DNA from 3 places in the Virgibacillus sp. GM2-2 genome. Region 2 is predicted to be linked to each of the others. Evidence: riboswitches for the same ligand, from Rfam matches in the RefSeq annotation. Region 2 holds a riboswitch; each other region holds the start of a gene.

Evidence for each region. A riboswitch is a leader RNA that binds a small molecule or an ion and turns the genes downstream of it on or off. The one in region 2 is predicted to bind S-adenosylmethionine.
Region 1: another riboswitch for S-adenosylmethionine. It lies ahead of dpaA (dipicolinic acid synthetase subunit A); the one in region 2 lies ahead of ACY9Z2_RS02490 (hypothetical protein).
Region 3: another riboswitch for S-adenosylmethionine. It lies ahead of metK (methionine adenosyltransferase); the one in region 2 lies ahead of ACY9Z2_RS02490 (hypothetical protein).

The regions. Positions count from the first base shown of each region.
Region 1 covers NZ_JBUZWC010000003.1:48,827-53,690, forward strand. Annotated here, with positions in the region: gene dapG (aspartate kinase) at 1-643, opposite strand, end outside; gene dpaB (dipicolinate synthase subunit B) at 683-1,285, opposite strand; gene dpaA (dipicolinic acid synthetase subunit A) at 1,282-2,166, opposite strand; SAM riboswitch class I at 2,393-2,493, opposite strand; gene ACY9Z2_RS05285 (YlmC/YmxH family sporulation protein) at 3,129-3,362, opposite strand; gene ACY9Z2_RS05290 (M16 family metallopeptidase) at 3,444-4,667, opposite strand; gene ACY9Z2_RS05295 (polysaccharide deacetylase family protein) at 4,697-4,864, opposite strand, start outside.
Region 2 covers NZ_JBUZWC010000001.1:558,703-563,566, forward strand. Annotated here, with positions in the region: gene ACY9Z2_RS02480 (GDSL-type esterase/lipase family protein) at 1-641, shown strand, start outside; gene pruA (L-glutamate gamma-semialdehyde dehydrogenase) at 688-2,235, opposite strand; gene ACY9Z2_RS02490 (hypothetical protein) at 2,471-2,674, opposite strand; SAM riboswitch class I at 2,747-2,848, opposite strand; gene ACY9Z2_RS02495 (metallophosphoesterase) at 2,855-3,967, opposite strand; gene ACY9Z2_RS02500 (phosphotransferase family protein) at 4,076-4,864, shown strand, end outside.
Region 3 covers NZ_JBUZWC010000023.1:8,648-13,511, forward strand. Annotated here, with positions in the region: gene ACY9Z2_RS17935 (gamma carbonic anhydrase) at 1-329, shown strand, start outside; gene metK (methionine adenosyltransferase) at 553-1,749, opposite strand; SAM riboswitch class I at 1,873-1,979, opposite strand; gene pckA (phosphoenolpyruvate carboxykinase (ATP)) at 2,180-3,769, shown strand; gene ytkD (RNA deprotection pyrophosphohydrolase) at 3,886-4,362, opposite strand; gene ACY9Z2_RS17955 (hydrolase) at 4,475-4,795, opposite strand.

The DNA of each region.
Region 1 (4,864 bases), on a different contig from region 2:
CTTTTGCACCCTGATATGCTAAATTACAAATTTCTGTATATGTCACCGATTTAAGTTGCCGAGCAGCTTTAACAATTCTCGGGTCAGCAGTCATGATACCATTTACATCGGTAAATATTTCTACTCTTTCGGCGTTAAGCGCAACACCGAGAGCAGCAGCGGTTGTATCGCTGCCACCTCTTCCAATTGTTGTTATTTCTCCAATTGATGTCTGGCCTTGAAAACCTGCAACAACTACTACATCATATTTTTCCAGCTCTTCTAGTAATCGAGATGTATCAATTCCTTTAATTTTTGCTTGCGTAAAATCTGAGGTAGTTAGAATTCCTGCTTGGGCACCTGTTAATGCAATCGATTTTAATTTATTTTTTCGAAGTTCGTTTGCTATTACAACACTTGCAATTGTTTCACCGCATGACAAAAGAAGATCAGTTTCACGACTTTCATGATAAGGTACATTTCGATCGATGAGACTTAATAACGTATCAGTAGCATATGGGTCTGGCATTCTACCTAATGCTGAAACAACTACAACTAGCTTAAAATTATTATTTTTTGCTTCTTTTATATGTTCGATGACTTTTGAAATACTTGCTGGTGATTGTAATGAAGTGCCTCCAAATTTTTGAACTAATAGTTTCATTTTTCCACCTCTGTCATACAACTAATTTCTATTTGGAGTCTATACTCCGCTATTTTCTTGATAAGGAACTATAACTGGTTGGATTTGTTCGAATAATAAAGCTGACTCAACTGTATCCACTAATGTATCCATATGTGCAACTAACGAATTTGGTTTCTTATACGGATCGTCTTGGCCATACGGTATAAAATAAATATATTTACTTGCCATTAAACGCATTAAGTTAACGCCGTTAAGTCCTAGTGCATCATTCGTCGAAATACCCAATACTACTGGCTTTTTATTTCGCATAGTTGCTTTAGCGGCCATCAGTACAGGGGAGTCTGTTAGAGCATTAGCTAGTTTACTCATCGAATTACCCGTTAATGGTGCGATAACCATACAATCCAACGGTTCTTTTGGTCCTAAAGGTTCTGCCTCTGGCATTGTAGTAATTACTTTTTTTCCAGTAATCGATTCAATCTTTTCGATATGATCAGCTGCATCACCAAATTTCGTATCTGTAGATCTCACGGTATACGTTACAATCGGCACGACCTCTGCACCAATCTTCATTAATTTCTCTAACTGTGGAAAAACCTGATCATACGTGCAATGTGATCCTGTGATACCAAAACCAATTCGTTTTCCTACTAAACTCATACTGTTTCCTCCTTACTCGTTATAAACTGTTTAATGACATCAGCCAAAATTCTACCCGCAGTTTTAGGGGCAACAATACTAGGTAAACTTTTCGCAAGTATTGCTTGAATCCCACGTTTTTCTGCATAGTCAAAATCTGTTCCACCTGGTTTAGATGCTAAATCAATAATCAATCCATGTGATGGTAAGTATTGAATTGATTCTTTCGTAATAACTTGAGATGGTATCGTATTAATTAAAATATCGCAGTCCGCTGTATTTTGTGACAGTTGATCAAAAGGAATGGCTTTAAAACCCATTTCCGTAATGCGTGCCAAATCTTCTGACTTTCTAGCGCATACTGCTACATTGGCACCTAGAGCAGCAAACTTATTCGCTACCGTTTTTCCGACACGACCATAGCCAACTACTAGTAAGTTAGCGGAATGAATCGTAAAATCAGTATGTTCAATTACCATCATAATTGTTCCTTCAGCAGTTGGAATTGAATTATATACTGCAATATCATCACGATCAAATAACTTTACAAGACGTCGATCTGTTTCATCTGTTATTGAAGTTAAATAGTCATTTGCTATGCCTGTAAATATAATTGCAGTACTTTTTAATTGTTGAACCCACTCTTTTGTTAATTGAATCGATTGATCGGAAAAAACAGGTTCAATCACTCCGTTATCATCAGTTCCTGTAACAGGTAAAACTACCATATCCAATTCACTTGGGTCTAGTTCAGAGAATTCTTTTTGTTTTAATCCTGTAAATCCTTGATCTAGATTATCAAAACCTATTAAATAAATAGTCGTATTTTCAACTTGTTGAAGTTGACGAATTAGTTCAATATATCTGGCATCTCCACCTATTACAGCTATTGAGTAACCCATTCGTTATACACTCCTTGTTATACAAATGCCTTTTTCAAATCATTTCTTTATAGCTTATGTGTTTCGCTTCGGTAAGTGAGTAATAGCTAAGAAAAAATTAGAAAAACTCGGTATTCACCTCACCTTATAGCGAATTCCGATGTATTTTCATATAAGATCTTTCTAACGTTATAAAAAAACCCTCTTCTCAAGTAAGAAGAGGGTTGGCTATTATGCTGATTTCCCTTTCTTATCTTCAAGCTTTACGCTTCTGGAATTAGCACAGTGTTTTATAAACCTGTTGCTGAGGTATCAAAGGGCCAGTCCCTCCACCTCTCTGGATAAGAAAAATTTCATATTAAAATGTTAAACAATACTCTACATTTAACAAGATAAAAAGTCAAGGTTATTTCTGAATATTAGCACGTTGTCAGAGTAAGCTGTAAGAAAAAAGCGCAAGCGACTTGAAAGACACGACAAGCATAAGCAGAACGCTGCAGTGTGGTGGTTTTTACCACACGGAAGTAGACTGTTTATGTCTCGAGTGTCCAGTCCGCTTGCGCTGGACAGATTTTATAGATTTTTATCTTTTAAAAAAGAGGCCAGGACAAAACTATTTTTATCAAAGAAAATCCGAACATAAGATAATTAGTGCAAATAACTCGCTCCGGAAATATACTCGCTTTCCGCGGGCGGCTGGTGAGCCTCCTTGCCCCGGCAAGGGGTATGCCGACGTTGTCCGCAAAGGACGTTTTTAGTCGGCCTTCCTTAATAGACGCACTGTGGGGTCTCACCAATGCCTGTCTTCCCGCAGGACAAGGAAAGCTACCCTGAAAAAGCATCGCACGCAGAAAAAGTGATTTTCTTTTTCAAGGAGTCTAAGTATATTTCCGGAGCTAATACAATTCATTGTTCGTTATTTAAATTAATAGTTTTAGTTTTGTCTCAGCCTCCTAACTAAATAAAATATGACGTGGCAAAAACTAGTCCGTTTCAATCATAATCATATCTTCTCCAATTTTTTTTATGGAGTTCCAATGAATTTTTGTTTCTGCTCCTTCTTTTTTTAAACCAAACCATTTGTAGTTAGGAATGATAAAAGACCTGATTTGACCAGTTCTCTCGTCAATTTCTAAATCCGTCGCACCAAGAACCCCGAGCCTAGAACCATGACTCACATTTACAATTTCTTTTCCACTTATTTCTTTATACCGCATTACACTCACCTCATTTTGTATCGGTATTATAAATATATGACAAAAAAAATAACCTATGTCATTGCATAGGTTATTTACTAACTAATTATTTTGTTTTGGTGCAATTAGTGCCGTTGATGGTTTTGTATTAAAAATGGTATCAATAATCTTACGAATAGAATCATGATTAACAGCATCAATTTCTTTTATCATGTCGTCAAGCGTGCGATGCCGTTTTAATAATAATTCATTTCTACCATTTCTGCTCATACGGCTGTTTGTACTTTCAAGACTAAGCATGAGATTTCCCTTAAGTTGTTCTTTACTATTTTTCAATTCTTTGTCAGTAAGACCATTCGTTATTAGTTCATTTACAGTGCTTGAAATGGTCTCCTGAAGTAGTGGTAACTGCTCTTTGCCAGTACCTGCATAAATAGTTAACAGTCCATTATCAAGAAACGAGGAATGATAAGAAAACACTGAATATGCTAACCCTTTTTGTTCCCGAACATCTTGAAATAGGCGTGAGCTCATACTACCTCCAAGAACATTGTTCATGATTACTAAGCTAAAGGTGTAATCATCACCAACTGGTAATCCGTTATATCCGATACATAAATGCGCCTGTTCAGTTTCTTTATTCCGCTCTAATTTACCAGCATGGAATTCAGGTTTAATCAATGGAGTTTTATCATGATCTGCTTCATATTTTCCAAAGCAAGACTCTACATTATCGATGAATGATTGATCAACGTTACCTGCGACAGAAATTACAACATTATCAGGCGTATATCTTTGCGTTATATAGGATCGAAGTGTATCTGGTTTAAATGACTTTAAGTGATTTTCCGTCCCTAATATTGGATAGCCCAATGAATGTTCACCATAAGATGCGCGTGATAATAAATCATGTACAATATCATCTGGTGTGTCCTCATACATCTTGATTTCTTCTAACACAACTTTCTTTTCACGTTCCATTTCATCTTCATCAAATGATGAATTAAAAAACATATCTGCAAGTATTTCTAATGCATAATCTTTATGGTTATCCAATACTTTCGCATAAAAACAAGTATATTCTTTAGATGTAAATGCATTTACTTGACCACCAATAGCATCAAACGCTTCAGCTATATCCTTCGCAGATCGCGTTTCAGTACCTTTAAAAAACATATGCTCTAGAAAGTGCGAAATTCCATTGTTTTTTTCTGTTTCATTTCGTGAACCTGTTAGTACCCATATGCCTATCGTTACTGATCTTACGGCAGGTATTTTTTCTTGGACAATTCTTAGTCCATTTTTACATGTATGTTTCTCAATCAATTGTTAGTCCTCCTATTTTACGCTCAATATTACCTATTTGATAACCGATTTTCTGACAGTAATTTTTCAACTGTACCAATTTGATAATTTTTTTCTTTAATTCCAGCGATAAGTTCATCCAACCCACGTACGATTGCATCAGTTGGATGCATTAAAATGGTTGCTCCAGGATGAAGCTTTGGCATTACTCGATTCAT
Region 2 (4,864 bases):
GCGACTCGATTCCTTTCGGGTATAACCTAGGGCAAAACAACCATCATCCTTCCAAGTATGCCTATCCATTTTTGATTGGAGAAAATGCTGAACTTCGTGTTCGGAATCTTGGCGTTCCTGGCTGGCAAACCGAGCAAATGTTGATTGCTTTAAAATCTGATCAAAAATATCGGCAAGCTGTTAGACATGCAGATTATATTGCGTTAACGATCGGAAATAATGACTTACTACAGGCGTTAAGGGCTGCTCAGGATTCGAGTAACGGCAATCCGGAATTATTTATGCAGTCACTACAGCAACAAATTCAAAGCAGTAATTTGTTCGGTAATATCGGCAAAATCATTGCGGAAACGCGGACACTTACAGATGCACCGATTGTTATGTACAACGTTTATAATCCATTCCAGGTGGAGGATCCATTGCATACGGTTGGAATACAGATTCTACCTAGTATAAATCATCATTTTGCTGGACTAACCGCTTATTACAATGCAACTTACGATGATGTATTACTGGCTGATGCCTATACCGCATTTGGTCAAAACCAAGCAGCTTATGTAATTCAAGGTGACATCCATCCAACTATCAAAGGGCAAATGAAGCTTGCTGAGATTGGTTTGGAAGTATTGGGGCTAGAGTAACTGCCCATAAATCAAGCAGCCCAGCTAAGCTAGGCTGCCATTTCTTTTACATCATTTCCGATACAGTTTTCGCTTCAAGGAAGTTTAATAAATAATCTGGTCCACCAGCTTTTGCGTCGGTGCCGGACATTTTGAATCCGCCAAACGGATGGTATCCTACAATAGCCGCTGTGCAGCCACGATTGAAATATAGATTTCCAACTTGGAATTCATACCGCGCTCTATTTAAATGCTCACGGTTATTCGAAATCACTGCACCAGTCAATCCGTAGTCTGTATTATTTGCGATATCTAACATTTCATCAAAATCTTTTGCTTTAGTAAAACCAACGACTGGTCCAAAAATTTCTTCCTGCATAATAGTTGCTTTTGGATCAACATCAGCGAAAATCGTTGGGTAGACGAAGTACCCTTTCGAATCGTCGGTTTCACCACCAAATACGAGCTTTCCCTCATCTTTTCCTGTATCGATATATCCTTTAATTCTATCAAATTGCTTCTGGTTAATAACCGCACTCATATACGGATCTTCTTCCGTTGGATTCCCAACTGTTACGTCCTTAGCAAGCTGGATTGACTTTTCAAGCACTTCGTCATAAACATCTTTGTGAATCACCGCTCGCGAACAAGCCGAACATTTCTGGCCCTGGAATCCAAATGCGGAGTTGACAATTGATTCAGCCGCCAAGTCCAAATCAGCATTATCGTCAACGATAATCGTATCCTTACCACCCATCTCTATAACAGCTCGCTTTAAGAAGTTTTGCCCTTCTTGGACTTCAGCAGCACGCTTATAAATACGTGTTCCTGTTCCACGTGAACCTGTAAAGTTGATGAAATGGGTTTCAGGGTGGTCAACCAAATAATCACCGATTTCTTTTGGATCGCCAGTAAGAAAGTTTACTACGCCTTTTGGTAAGCCCGCTTCTTCTAAAGCTTCCACTAGCATATATGCAATAACTGGCGTATCCTCAGCTGGCTTCAACAGAACAGGGTTACCTGCTACAACCGGCCCTACAGTTGTCCCGCAAACTATCGCAAACGCAAAGTTCCATGGTGGGATTACGACACCTGGCCCCATCGGTTGATAGAAATAAGTATTGTTTTCATTTTCTCGATCGTTAATTTCCTTACCTTTACCAAGTTCAATTATTTGTCTGCCATAATACTCAAGAAAGTCAATTCCTTCCGCGGTATCGGCATCAGCTTGCCCCCATGGCTTCCCGGCTTCAAAAGACATCGTCGCTGAAAACTCATGTTTTCGGCGTCGGACAATTCCTGCTGCCTTGAACAATACCTCAGCTCGTTCCTCTGGAGTAAATCCTCGCCATTTCTTGAAAGCTTCCTGGGCTTTTTCCATCGCTTGATCTACATGCTTCTTTGTTGCCTTTGAAGCATATCCGATTACTTGTTCTTTATTTGACGGATTTACCGATGTCATTTTGTCTTCGGTAAAAACACGTTCTCCTCCAATTACAAGTGGATAATCCTTACCTAAACGGTTCTCCACCTCACGCAATGCAATCTTATATGCTTTTCGATTTTCTTCATTTGTAAAATCAGTAAACGGTTCATGTTTAAACGGTACTACCAACTCGATTACCTCCTTGAAATGGTTACTCTATAATAGGTGTTTCACGTTCTGGGATGTATTAAACATAGAAGAGTTAGCAAATCGAGCATAATGTAAAGTAGAACGATCGAACCTGCGTTATAACCGCGCATGAACAGATTGAAAACGCGCAGCAATTGTGCTGTCGCGCGTTTTCTATGGATTATTGATCGATTTATTTTGTTTGCTGCGCGTTTTGACCATAACAATGCGCGAATTATTTTAATCGCTTCAACTCACGCTGGTTATGTTCCATCAATGGTTTAATAAACCTTTCATATCGTTCCCAATGAAACGCTTCAATCTCTTCTGGAGTCATTTCCTTTACGATATCAGACACCGATGTTGATGGAGGCAATTTTTCAAACTCTTCCTCACTTAATTCTCTTACCTTTCCATTTTCCACAAAAATTCGCTTCACCAAAATCATCTCCTTTTAAAAAAATATATAAAAACCCCTTTATGCTTGGATTGCATAAAGGGGTCTCCTACCGACTTATCATCCAAAGCATACACTTTGCTGGTGTTAGCACCTTGCTTAAGCAGGTTGCTGTGACGTCGTTGAGCCAGATCTCTCAGTCACTCTTGATAACCTATTCACTTAATTTGTAGTATACAACAAATTCGCTAAAATGTCTTTTCGAACCCAACCTTCTTTTCCATCTTTTTTTATCAACGTGTAATCCTCACAGCTATCATCCACGATCGAAACGATATCACCTTTTTTGACATGGAGTTGCGTACACGATACGTCTGTTTTGACGGTATAGTTTCCATCTTCCTGTTGTTTAACATATTCGTTTTTTACGTAAAAATGCTTATTTGTCCCTAATTGCTTACAAAGCGAAAAACTATCGCCCGTTTCAATAGGAACAATTTCATAGTGCGGATACGTAATGGCACCCGTCATTTCCGATTCGGTACGAAAATCTTCCTGCACTTCACGTGTTTGGAAATGGTCCATATATGTATTCGAAAATGCATCTCCGTTTGTAGCAGTTTTGATAATAAACGCGTTTAATTGTCCTGTTGGTTTAATCACATTCCCGCCATCGATTGCAATGATTTTTTTATCGGTATCGATAATTGGATTATTTGCTGGTGCGTCTGTTGCATAATTTGCCACTGGCCAGTGGCCCACAATTACGTATTTGTCTGCGCGGTGGGTTTTTTCTAAAAACGTCGGCATCGCTATAGCTAAATCACGCTCTGTGTCCTTCCAATCTTCCACATCCTCAATTCCTGCGTGAACAAAGATATAGTTTGGCGTTTCAATTGCAGTTGGAAGTTCCATAAGCCAAGTGATTTCTTTTCCGAAATGCTCCAGCAAAATTACCTTTAGTTCTTTAACATCTGTATCTTCATTGATTTCAAAACCAATCTTTTCTGCCCACTCGCCTATAATTGATCTACGTTTCAAAACATAATGGATGAGCCTTGGATCCTCTACTAGTAGATTTTCAACAATCGAATCACAGTTTCCCTCTGTCACATGTACGTTAGCATTGGAAGCTTGCAGTGCCATTACATAATTTACAACCCCAATACTGTCACGACCCTTTTCACAAAGATCACCGTTAATAATTAGGTAATCTTCTTCGCTGAAATTTACTTTTGTTAATAGCCTTTTGAATAGCTCCAACTCCCCGTGAATATCCGAAATCACGATTACCCTTGCGTTAGTTGGTATGGATAGTTGATTGATTTTTTTCACTGTCATTTCCCCTTTTAATTATCTATCAATAGGTTACTATACTTTCGCACTATTCCGCAAAGTGAAATAGTGATAGACTTAGGGTTGAGTCCAATGAGGAGGAGAAATATGAAGGAAAACTGGGAACGAGTAAAACCGCTTTATTCACTTCCGAATCATGAACTTGAAGAAATGATCCACCATTTTTCGCCAGGCATGCAATTAGAATCTGTTCAATTATTAAGTGGGGGATTTAGTAATACAAATTACAAAGTAAAAATTAATTCTAGTGAAAAACCATTGGTATTGCGAATTAGTGATGAAAAGAAGTGTAGGTTCGAGAGCGCACTACACACCAAGTTGCACGAGTCACTGCCTGTTCCAGAAATCTATTATAGTCACTATCAAGGAAATGCATCCTTTTCCATCATGGAATGGAAAGAGGGGATACACCTGAAGGATACGATGTATAGTAACGATACTCTTTTTTTGAAAAAAGCAGCCTATTCTACAGGCTATTGGCTTGCTCAAATGAGAAAAAATACATTTACTCAAGCAGGACTTTTCAATGAAAATTTAGAAGTGACCGTACCGATGAAGGTAACGCCTGACACGTTTCTTTCGTTTATGGAAGAATTTTTAATAGACGGCCATACGGGTCACTGGCTAGGGGAAGAGCTAACTGAAAAACTGTGGAATTTCACACGAATGAACAGTCACCTTTTAAAAGATATTGATCCGACACCTGCACTTGTACATAGTGATTACAACGGCTTGAATATAGTGGTTGCGGAAAAAGAAGTTACTGGTATTATCGACTGGGAATTTGCTTTTGCTGGTCCAGTTCATGTAGACATTGGAAATATGTTGCGTTATGAAAACTTCTCCTCTATTACTGATTTCGAGAAAGCTTTTATT
Region 3 (4,864 bases), on a different contig from region 2:
TCCACCAAAGCCCGAACAACCCAGTCATTGTAGAGGATGATGTAACCGTTGGTCATCAAGTAACATTGCATTCAGCTATTGTTCGTAAAAATGCTCTAATCGGAATGGGATCCATCGTATTAGATGGTGCTGAAATTGGAGAACATGCATTTCTTGGTGCTGGAAGCCTAGTTCCACCGGGCAAAAAAATTCCTCCTCATACATTGGCGCTCGGAAGACCTGCAAAAGTTGTTCGCGAACTAACGGATGAAGACTATCAAGATATGGAACGTGTGAGAAAGACGTATGTTGAAAAAGGGCAATACTATAAACATCATACATCTTTATAAGAAAAGCGTAAGCGCCCGTTTAGCAACGTACAAACTGGAGCACCCCGAAATGAGATAAAGGAAACACGGTGAGGTACGAGCCGATGTTGACTTATCGCAGTGGAGGAGTGTGAAGTTTGATAGTTGCTGGGCGCTGGAGCTAGACAGCTTTTCGTTTATACTTTCTTTGCTCTTAAGATAAGAAAAAGCGAAAGCATCCAAATCTGGATACTTTCGCTTCATTTTATTTCGTCAATGCTTTTAGCTCTTCTAATTTATCTGTTTTTTCCCAAGGGAACAAAATATCTGTACGACCAAAGTGCCCATAGGCAGATGTATTACGGAAAATTGGTTTTTGTAGATCTAGCATACGAATGATTCCTGCTGGTCTTAGATCAAATAACTTACGAACAGCTTGAACCAATGCTTCTTCACTAACTTTACCAGTGCCAAATGTGTTGATTGCAATCGATACTGGCTCTGCTACACCGATAGCATACGCTAATTGTACTTCACACGTTTTAGCGAGGTCAGCGGCAACGATATTCTTGGCAACGTATCGTGCTGCATAAGCAGCAGAACGGTCAACTTTAGTAGAGTCCTTTCCACTAAACGCGCCACCACCATGACGTGCGTATCCGCCATACGTGTCTACAATAATTTTTCTCCCAGTTAATCCAGCATCACCCTGAGGACCACCGATAACGAATCGGCCAGTTGGATTAATAAAGTATTTTGTTGATTCATCAAGTAAATTTTCTGGTACGACAGGACGAATAACTTGTTCAATTAAATCTTTTTCAATTTGCTCTGTCGTCACATCTTGATGGTGTTGCGTTGAAATAACAATTGTATCTACTTTAACTGGTTTATCGTTTTCATCGTATTCAACAGTTACTTGTGTTTTTCCATCTGGGCGTAGGTAAGCTAGTGTTTCGTCCTTACGCACATCTGACAAACGTTTCGCTAGTTTATGTGCTAAAGCGATAGGTAACGGCATTAATTCATCCGTTTCGTCACATGCGAAGCCAAACATTAAACCTTGGTCTCCTGCACCAATTGCAGCGATTTCATCATCTGTCATTTTTCCTTGACGTGCCTCGAGTGCAGTATTTACTCCGCCGGCAATATCAGCAGACTGTTCATCAATTGCAGTTAAAACTGCGCAAGTATCTGCATCAAAGCCAAACTTTGCACGTGTATAACCAATATCTTTAATTGTTTGTCTTACAATAGCAGGAATATCAACATACGTATTCGTGGAGATTTCTCCAGATACTAATACTAAGCCTGTTGTTACGGTTGTTTCACATGCTACTCGAGCATTTGGATCTTTCTTTAAAATTTCATCTAAAATTGCGTCTGAGATCTGATCACATATCTTATCTGGGTGTCCCTCTGTGACAGATTCAGATGTAAATAAACGACGATTTGAAGCCATATGGCTAAATCCTCCCTTTATAATTGTGTTACGGAACTCTATTTGTTATAGTACAATTGTTCAAGGTCCTTAAAAACAAAAAAAGCCCTTCCTGTTCAGGAGGAAAGGTGTTGTGGCCATTTCCTCTTATTGTTCAAGGAGTCATCCTTGCTTCAGGTTAGCACCTTTTCACACTTGTGATGGTTGCTGGGTTTCATCGGGTCTGTCCCTCCGCCGACTCTAAATAAGAGAGTATCCGCTCGAAACTTATCGTATCGAAAACCCCTCATCATGTCAACTTTTTTCGAACATTATATGACAGCTTTAATAAAATAATATAATAGTATGGATTAATTTTATGAATGTGTTATACTAATAAACAGATTTATAAAATCTTGATTACTTCTTATTTTGTAAAAAATAAAATCCATCCAAAAGGTAGGTATGATACATGAAATCGGTGGAACAATCATCATTGTTACAGGAGCTAATTTCTAATAAAAATGTACAAAAAAATTTATCTGTACCTCGTTTAGTCGAAAGAATTTTAGATCGTCATGAAGGTACATTAACTGCAACTGGCGCAATTCAAGCAACTACTGGAAAATATACTGGACGTTCTCCAAAGGATAAATTCATTGTCCGTGACGAATCGTGTGAAAATCTTATTGATTGGGGCGCAGTAAACCAGGAAATTGATGAAGCATCTTTTGATAATTTGTACGGTAAAGTAATTAATTACTTAAAAGAAAAAGATGAACTTTTTCAGTTCAAAGGATTCGCAGGTGCTGACAAAAAGTATCGTTTGCCAATCCAAGTAATTAACGAATATGCTTGGCACAATTTATTTGCGCGTCAACTTTTCATTACGCCGACAGAAGATGAATTATCAACACATAATCCAGAGTTTACTGTTATATCAGCGCCAACCTTTAAAGCTGATCCTGCAGTTGATGGAACTAATTCAGAAACTTTTATCCTAGTTTCGTTCAAGAAACGCATTATTTTAATTGGTGGTACTGAATATGCAGGAGAAATTAAAAAATCAATTTTCTCTGTTATGAACTATCTTTTACCACAGCGAGAAGTATTATCCATGCACTGCTCTGCTAACGTTGGTCAAGAGGGCGATGTAGCATTATTCTTTGGACTTTCTGGTACAGGAAAAACTACTCTATCGGCTGACCCATATCGCAAACTAATCGGGGACGATGAGCATGGGTGGAGTCCAAACGGTGTGTTTAATATCGAAGGTGGATGCTATGCAAAATGTATCAACCTATCAGAAGAAAAAGAACCACAAATCTACAACGCAATTCGATTTGGGTCCGTATTAGAAAATGTAATTCTTGATAAAGATTCACGTATCCCAGATTACGATGATACATCTCTAACGGAAAATACACGTGCAGCATATCCACTAGATAATATCGATAATATTGTAACACCTAGTGTAGCTGGTCACCCAAATACAATTATCTTTTTGACAGCTGATGCATCTGGTACACTACCACCGATCAGTAAATTAACAAAAGAACAAGCAATGTATCACTTTTTAAGTGGCTATACAAGTAAATTAGCTGGAACAGAACGTGGCGTGACAGAGCCACAAGCAACTTTCTCAGCTTGCTTTGGTTCACCATTCTTGCCACTAGCACCGTCGACCTATGCAAAAATGCTTGGGGAAAAAATTGATCAATTTAACACAAACGTATTTTTAGTGAACACCGGTTGGACTGGTGGTTCATATGGTGTCGGAAATCGTATGAAACTCTCCTATACACGAGCAATGGTTCATGCAGCACTTGAAGGTGAGTTAAACACTGTTGAAACTACGAAGGACGATGTCTTCGGTCTTGAAACGCCAATGCACGTTCCTGGTGTTCCAGACGAAGTATTGGTTCCTAGAAGTACTTGGGCTGACAAAGAAGCTTACGATGCGGAAGCGAAAAAGCTTGCAATGAAATTCCATGAAAACTTTAAGAATTTCACACAAGCTGATAAGGAAATTGCTCAAGCGGGTCCACTTTATAAAGGTTAAAATAATTGAAGAGAGCCAGTCTCAAAAGGCTGGCTTTTCCTTTTGAATATTACTCTATTGTAACCTAGTGCATGTACAATTGAACAAAGAAAGTGTCTCCCTTCAGGAAAACACGTTTACTTTGATAAATATTCACTTTTAATTTTTTCCATACAATAGGTTAAAACATCGTCCTTCATAATAAAGCTGTATTTTGTGTTTTTACGGACATTTTTAGGTATGTTATCTAACAAGACTGGTCCATGGGTTTCATAGTAAGTAGACTGCTCAATGAGTTTATTGACGTTAGCAAAATAAACATTTTTTATTACCGTCCCGCCCTTGCCTTTAACATAGTATTGACCAACATAATCTAACCGATCAACTGACCCGCCAGTTTCTTCTTTTACTTCACGTATTGCGGCATCTTCAGCTGTTTCACCTGGTTCTACCTTGCCACCAGGAAATTCCATTCCTCGATCTTTATGATTAGTTAGTAGCCAACGATTTTGATACGTACAAATTACCCAAACATGCTTTGGTTCTTTGGAAAAATAATGATCTTCAAATGTTAATTTAACCTCATTGTTATAATAATCTCTAAATGTATTCATTATTTCAGCTGCCTTTTTCCCCGTTAATTAAATTGTCTATCTCTTATTATGTTCCTTTAAAGCAGCTAGTATAAACTACTTTTGACTAAATTAATGAGAATTCATCTACTCATTACAAATGTCTATCAGATAATATTCCCATCGATTCAATATGTTCTCGTGTTTTTTCATCACCTAAATCATACAACATTTGAAAAGCACCTGTCATTCCATCATCATAATCATCATTCGATTGGTCATTGTGATAAGACATGATCGGCACGTGTGCACGAAAGAAAGCACGAAAATTGGCATCGTCCATATCATTCAATTTCTCGCGTAACAATATAACCTCTTCATCTGTCGCATGAATAATGAAATCAGCATTGTTCCCATATTTAATTTGTGAAACCTCTTGTGTACCCATATTAACATAAAACTTTTTCTTATCCATGTTGCACCTCCTACTATTAATTTGGCTTAATTTTCGAGAAGCATGTATGGGAAGAAAAAGTTCATTAGA